Regions from separate parts of the Streptomyces sp. NPDC091279 genome, predicted to be linked through region 2. Evidence: predicted binding sites of a transcription regulator. Region 2 holds the regulator's gene; the other holds the start of a gene.

Region 1 (3,408 bases), on a different contig from region 2:
GCTTGTCGGCGATGACGGCCTCGGTGGTGAGGAAGAGCGCGGCGATGGACGCGGCGTTCTGAAGAGCGGAACGCGTGACCTTCGCCGGGTCGATGATGCCCTCGGCGATCATGTCGACGTACTCGCCCGTGGCGGCGTTCAGACCGTGGCCGACGGCCAGGTTGCGCACCTTCTCCACGACGACGCCGCCCTCAAGGCCGCCGTTGACGGCGATCTGCTTGAGCGGGGCCTCCAGGGCGAGCTTCACGGCGTTGGCGCCGGTCGCCTCGTCACCTTCGAGCTCCAGCTTCTCGAACACCGCGGTGGCCTGGAGCAGGGCCACGCCACCACCGGCGACGATGCCCTCCTCGACGGCCGCCTTCGCGTTGCGAACGGCGTCCTCGATGCGGTGCTTGCGCTCCTTGAGCTCGACCTCGGTCGCGGCACCGGCCTTGATGACGGCGACGCCACCGGCGAGCTTGGCCAGACGCTCCTGGAGCTTCTCGCGGTCGTAGTCCGAGTCGCTGTTCTCGATCTCGGCGCGGATCTGGTTGACCCGGCCCTGGACCTGGTCGCTGTCACCGGAGCCGTCGACGATGGTCGTCTCGTCCTTGGTGATGACGACCTTGCGGGCGCGGCCCAGGAGGTCCAGGGTCGCGTTCTCCAGCTTGAGGCCGACCTCCTCGGAGATGACCTCGCCGCCCGTGAGGATGGCGATGTCGCCGAGCATGGCCTTGCGGCGGTCGCCGAAGCCCGGGGCCTTGACGGCGACGGACTTGAAGGTGCCGCGGATCTTGTTGACGACCAGGGTCGACAGGGCCTCGCCCTCGACGTCCTCGGCGATGATCAGCAGCGGCTTGCCCGACTGCATGACCTTCTCCAGGAGCGGGAGCAGGTCCTTGACGGAGCCGATCTTGGAGTTGGCGATGAGGATGTACGGGTCGTCGAGCGACGCCTCCATCCGCTCCATGTCGGTGGCGAAGTACGCCGAGATGTAGCCCTTGTCGAAGCGCATGCCCTCGGTGAGTTCCAGCTCCAGACCGAAGGTCTGGGACTCCTCGACGGTGATGACGCCTTCCTTGCCGACCTTGTCCATGGCCTCGGCGATCAGCTCGCCGATCTGGGTGTCGGCGGCGGAGATGGAGGCCGTCGAAGCGATCTGCTCCTTGGTCTCGACATCCTTCGCCTGCTCAAGGAGGGCGGCGGAGACGGCCTCGACGGCCTTCTCGATGCCGCGCTTGAGGGCCATCGGGTTGGCACCGGCGGCGACGTTGCGCAGGCCTTCCTTGACGAGGGCCTGGGCGAGAACGGTGGCGGTGGTCGTACCGTCGCCGGCGACGTCGTCCGTCTTCTTGGCGACTTCCTTGACCAGCTCGGCGCCGATCTTCTCGTACGGGTCTTCGAGTTCGATCTCCTTGGCGATGGAGACACCATCGTTGGTGATCGTGGGGGCGCCCCACTTCTTCTCGAGGACGACGTTGCGGCCCTTGGGGCCGAGCGTCACCTTGACGGCGTCCGCGAGCTGGTTCATGCCGCGCTCGAGGCCGCGCCGTGCCTCCTCGTCGAACGCGATGATCTTGGCCATGTGAAGTGGTCCCTCCAGGACTGGGGGTGATTCCTTCGGACCGCGCCCGCGCCCGCGACGGACGGCACGCACACCGTGTGGTTCCTTGCCCCACCCGGCCTGCGGGCCTCACCGACCCGGTCCTTCGTTGTCACTCTCACCTTCAGAGTGCTAACGCCAATGATTAGCACTCGACCCATGCGAGTGCAAGCGCCTACCGAGGATCGGCCGGTGACTGCGCGGAGGGCGAACGGTCGGCGCACGGGCCGTGCGGGAGGGGCGCGCGAGGGGCGCACGTGGCGACACGGCCGGGAACGTGCCTGGGAACGCGGCCGGGAACGTGCCTGGGAAAACGCAGACCGAAGGGCCCGCACCCCTGGAGGTGCGGGCCCTTCGGCAGAAGACGTCGCCTGCGGTTGATTCGGCTGGTCGCGCGATCAGGCGGCGACGCGAACCATGTCGGCCTGCGGGCCCTTCTGGCCCTGCGAGATCTCGAACTCCACCCGCTGGCCTTCTTCCAGGGTGCGGTACCCGTCCATCTGGATCGCGCTGTAGTGGACGAAAACATCCGCACCACCGTCGACCGCGATGAAGCCGTACCCCTTCTCCGCGTTGAACCACTTGACGGTGCCCTGAGCCATGCCCAACTCCCCTATTACTGGCCCTTGCACAGACCCGCACTTCGCGGACCCGGGTCAGACCTCCACCCACCGTTGGCACTGGGGGCGTGCGCCGGAACGCGTCGACCGCGGCCGAATGTATCTGCCCAACTGCCCTCTGCAACAGGTCAATCGGACGAGAATTCTGGACGGCCGGGGTCCGGAATGTTGCGAGAATTCAACTCAATTCAGGGCAAGTCGGGCCCGGCAAAAGGCACAAGGCGCGCAAAAGTCCCGCACACTTTGGCTACATCTTGTCGCGCGGCGAGCCGGAACCCGTCGGGGCGCGGTGTGCGGAATGGTGCGGGTTCCCCAATCCTACCGTGCTCAACCATGCAGAATTGCCCCCTCCGGTTCTCTCCCGGGGAGGGCAATTCGGTGAACTCTCGGTGGCCCGGTCAGCCGCCGGCGACCGCCGGGATGATCGAGACGCCCGCGCCGTCCGGCGTCGCGGTCTCAAGCCCCTGCTCGAACCGGACGTCGTCGTCGTTCACATACACGTTGACGAACCGCCGCAACGCACCCTTGTCATCCAGAACCCGCCCAGAAATCCCGGAATGGTTCTTCTCCAGATCAGCAATGACCTCACCGAGGGTGCTCCCCTCGGCCGTCACCTCAGCCTGGCCCCCGGTATAGGTACGCAGAATAGTGGGGATACGGACACTAACGCTCACAGGAGAACCTCCGGTCGGAAGCAGGCTTTTTGGCTTGTGGCTTTCAGGGGCGCGGGGCTGTGTTCGATATGCGGCTGCCGCCGCGCGGGCGCGAGAAGCCCCACCGGCCCGCAGACGACAACGACGAAACTAGGCAAGCCCAGCTTCACGGAACGATTCCAGGCTGGGCCGAATCGTCGCACTCAGCCCCGTCCCCGCCACCGCGTCCAGCGTCTTGAGCCCATCACCGGTATTGAGCACCACCGTGGTCAACGTCGGATCGAGCAGCCCGCTCTCCAGCAGCTTCTTGGTGACCCCCACCGTCACCCCACCCGCCGTCTCGGCGAAAATCCCCTCCGTACGGGCGAGCAGCTTGATCGCGTCGACGACCTGCTCATCCGTGACGTCCTCCACCGCACCCCCCGTCCGCCGCGCGATGTCGAGCACGTACGGCCCGTCGGCCGGGTTGCCGATGGCCAGCGACTTGGCGATGGTGTTCGGCTTCTGCGGCCGCACCACGTCGTGCCCCGCCTTGTAGGCGACGGACACCGGC
Region 2 (3,408 bases):
TCGAGGCCGTCCAGGGTCTCCAGAGGAACCTTCGTGCCCAGCGCGGCGGCCGTCATCGGCAGGGTGACCGTGCAGTGCAGATCATCCCCCCGCCGCTGGAACATGGCATGCGGGAGTTCATGGATCTCGACGTACAGGTCACCGGCGGGACCACCTCCCGGCCCCACCTCCCCCTCACCGGCGAGCTGAATCCGCGTGCCGTTGTCGACACCGGCCGGAATCTTCACCGTGAGCGTGCGCCGCGACCGCACCCGCCCGTCCCCGGCGCACTCCGGGCACGGCGTCGGGACGACCGTGCCGAAGCCCTGGCACTGCGGGCAGGGCCGCGAGGTCATGACCTGGCCGAGGAAGGACCGGGTCACCTGGGACACCTCGCCCCGGCCGCGGCACATGTCGCAGGTCTGGGCGCTGGTGCCGGGCGCGGCCCCTTCGCCGCTGCACGTGGTGCAGACGATGGCCGTGTCGACCTGGAGGTCCTTCGTGGTGCCGAAGGCCGCCTCGTCCAGCTCGACCTCCAGGCGGATCATGGCGTCCTGGCCGCGCCGGGTCCGCGAGCGCGGGCCCCGCTGCGACGCCGTTCCGAAGAACGCGTCCATGATGTCCGAGAAGTTCCCGAAGCCGCCCGCGCCGAAGCCGCCCGCGCCTCCGCCGCCCGCCTGCGAGAGGGGGTCGCCGCCGAGGTCGTAGACCTGCTTCTTCTGCGGGTCGGAGAGCACCTCGTAGGCGGCGTTGATCTCCTTGAACCGCTCCTGGGTCTTCGGGTCCGGATTCACATCCGGATGCAGCTCGCGTGCGAGCCGCCGGAAGGCCTTCTTGATCTCATCCTGCGAAGCGTCGCGGCGCACGCCGAGAACGGCGTAGTAGTCCGTGGCCACTTACGACTCCGCCAGGATCTGTCCGACGTACCGTGCCACTGCGCGTACCGCTCCCATCGTTCCCGGGTAATCCATGCGGGTCGGGCCGACCACGCCGAGCTTGGCTACTGCCTCGCCGCCCGAACCGTAGCCGACCGACACCACGGACGTGGAGTTGAGTCCCTCGTAGGCGTTCTCGTGACCGATGCGTACGGTCATGCCCGAATCCCCCGCCTCGCCCAGGAGTTTGAGGAGAACGACCTGTTCCTCCAGGGCCTCCAGGACGGGACGGATCACGAGAGGAAAGTCATGTCCGAAGCGGGTGAGATTGGCGGTGCCGCCGATCATCAGCCGCTCCTCGTTCTCCTCGACGAGCGTCTCCAGGAGGGTGGAGAGCACCGTCGAGACCGTGCCCCGGTCCTCCAGGTCGAAGGCCTCGGGGAGGTCCTCGACGAGGGTGGGCACGTCGGTGAAGCGCCGCCCGGCGACCCGGCTGTTGAGCCGGGCCCGCAGATCGGCGAGCGAGGACTCGCCGAACGGCGCCGGGCAGTCGACCATCCGCTGTTCGACCCGTCCGGTGTCGGTGATGAGCACCAGCATCAGGCGGGCCGGGGCCAGCGAGAGCAGTTCCACGTGCCGGACCGTGGAACGGGTCAGCGACGGGTACTGCACGACGGCGACCTGCCGGGTCAGCTGCGCGAGCAGCCGCACCGTGCGGGCGACGACGTCGTCCAGGTCGACGGCGCCGTCGAGGAAGTGGTGGATGGCGCGCCGCTCGGGGCCCGACATCGGTTTGACGCCGGCCAGCTTGTCGACGAAGAGCCGGTAGCCCTTGTCGGTGGGGATGCGTCCGGCGCTGGTGTGCGGCTGGGCGATGAAGCCCTCGTCCTCCAGGGCGGCCATGTCGTTGCGCACGGTGGCCGGGGAGACGCCGAGGTTGTGCCGTTCGGTCAGCGCTTTCGAGCCGACCGGCTCCTCGGTGCCGACGTAGTCCTGGACGATGGCGCGCAGCACCTGAAGCCGTCGTTCGTTCAGCATCGCGCCCACCTCCAGACTCTTCCCCTGTTACCTGCCTGGCACTCAGCGCGTGCGAGTGCCAGCGTGCCGGGGCCCAGTGTACGGCGGTGAGGTGCACCCGGGGCAAGGTCGGCCCACCACCGCTAGCGTCGCCGTATGACGGTGACTTGGGAAGAGCTGGGGTGGGAACGGTTGGCGGACGGGGTCGGCCGGTGCCGGCTGCCGGGCTGGGACTGCACGGCGGGGCTGGTGGCGGGGGACACGGCGGCGCTGGTGGTCGACGCGGGGTCGAGCCTGGTGGAGGGGGCGTCGGTCCGGGAGCGGGCCGAGGCGCTCGCGGGGTGCCGTGTGACTCATCTCGCGCTGACACACGCTCATTTCGACCATGTCTTCGGGGCACCGGCGTTCGCGGACGCGCAGGTGTTCGGGGCGGCGGGTCTGGACGCCGTGTTCGCGCAGGGCGTGGCGGAGATCCGGGCGGACGCGGTACGCAACGGCCTTGACGCGCGGGTCGCCGCCGAGGCTGCGGGCGCTCTGGTGCCGCCCGGCCGGCTGGTCTCCGGCGAGCTGGAACTCGACCTGGGCGGCGGCCGGCGGGTGCTTCTGGCGAGGGTCGGCCCGGGCCACACCGCGCATGACCTCGCGGTGCTGGTGCCGGGGTCGCCCGCGACGGTGTTCTGCGGCGACCTGGTCGAGGAGTCGGGTGAACCGCAGGCGGGCCCGGACGCCGTTCCGTCCGCGTGGCCGGCGGCGCTCGACCGGCTGCTCGCGCTGGGCGGCGAGGACGCGCTGTATGTGCCCGGTCACGGTGCGGTGGTGGACGCGGGGTTCGTGCGGGCGCAACGGGACAGGCTGGCGGCGCGTTTCGGCGTGTCGTGACCGGGGTCGGCGTGGTTCTCCTATCGTCATCCGAATGCGCCAGTACTCCGCCGACCTGACCCCGCCGTGGAAGAAGCCCAAGCCCGCCCCGGAGGTCCCGGCCGACCCCGGTCTGGTGGTGGAGGAGCCCGGCACCGGTTTCTGCGGGGCGGTGATCCGCTGCGAGGCGGGCACGGTGACCCTGGAGGACCGCTTCGGCGCCCACCGGGTGTTCCCGCTGGAACCCCGCGGCTTCCTCCTGGAGGGCCGGGTGGTGACCCTCGTCCGCCCCGCGTCGGGGCCGAGGCGCCCGGCGCGCACGGCGTCCGGTTCGGTGGCCGTGCCCGGGGCCCGCGCGCGGGTGGCGCGGGCCGGGCGCATCTACGTCGAGGGCCGGCACGACGCGGAACTGGTCGAACGGGTGTGGGGCGACGACCTGCGCATCGAGGGCGTCGTCGTGGAGTACCTGGAGGGGGTGGACGACCTGCCGTCGATCGTCGCCGAGTTCGCGCCGGGCCCGGACGCCCGCCTCGGCATCCTCGTCGACCACCTGGTGCCGGGCACCAAGGAGTGGCGCATCGCCGAGCAGGTCACCAGCGCACACGCCCTGGTGGTGGGCCACCCGTACATCGACATCTGGGAGGCGGTGAAGCCGTCGTCGGTGGGCATCGAGGCCTGG

The links. The regulator HrcA, encoded in region 2, represses chaperone genes, less so after heat shock. The targets are predictions, from matches to a motif close to TTNGCACTCNGNNNNNCNGAGTGCNAA.
Region 1: a site for HrcA is predicted at 1,728-1,754, ahead of groL (chaperonin GroEL). Genes of this name have one in related genera too.

Annotation. Positions count from the first base shown of each region.
Region 1 is NZ_JBIVVA010000012.1:311,427-314,834, reverse strand. Features, by position in the region: gene groL (chaperonin GroEL) at 1-1,564, opposite strand, end outside; gene ACIQOU_RS29435 (cold-shock protein) at 1,981-2,184, opposite strand; gene ACIQOU_RS29430 (MoaD/ThiS family protein) at 2,601-2,876, opposite strand; gene thrC (threonine synthase) at 3,006-3,408, opposite strand, start outside.
Region 2 is NZ_JBIVVA010000007.1:139,231-142,638, reverse strand. Features, by position in the region: gene dnaJ (molecular chaperone DnaJ) at 1-875, opposite strand, end outside; gene hrcA (heat-inducible transcriptional repressor HrcA) at 876-1,892, opposite strand; gene ACIQOU_RS19080 (MBL fold metallo-hydrolase) at 2,028-2,750, shown strand; gene ACIQOU_RS19075 (DUF3097 domain-containing protein) at 2,785-3,408, shown strand, end outside.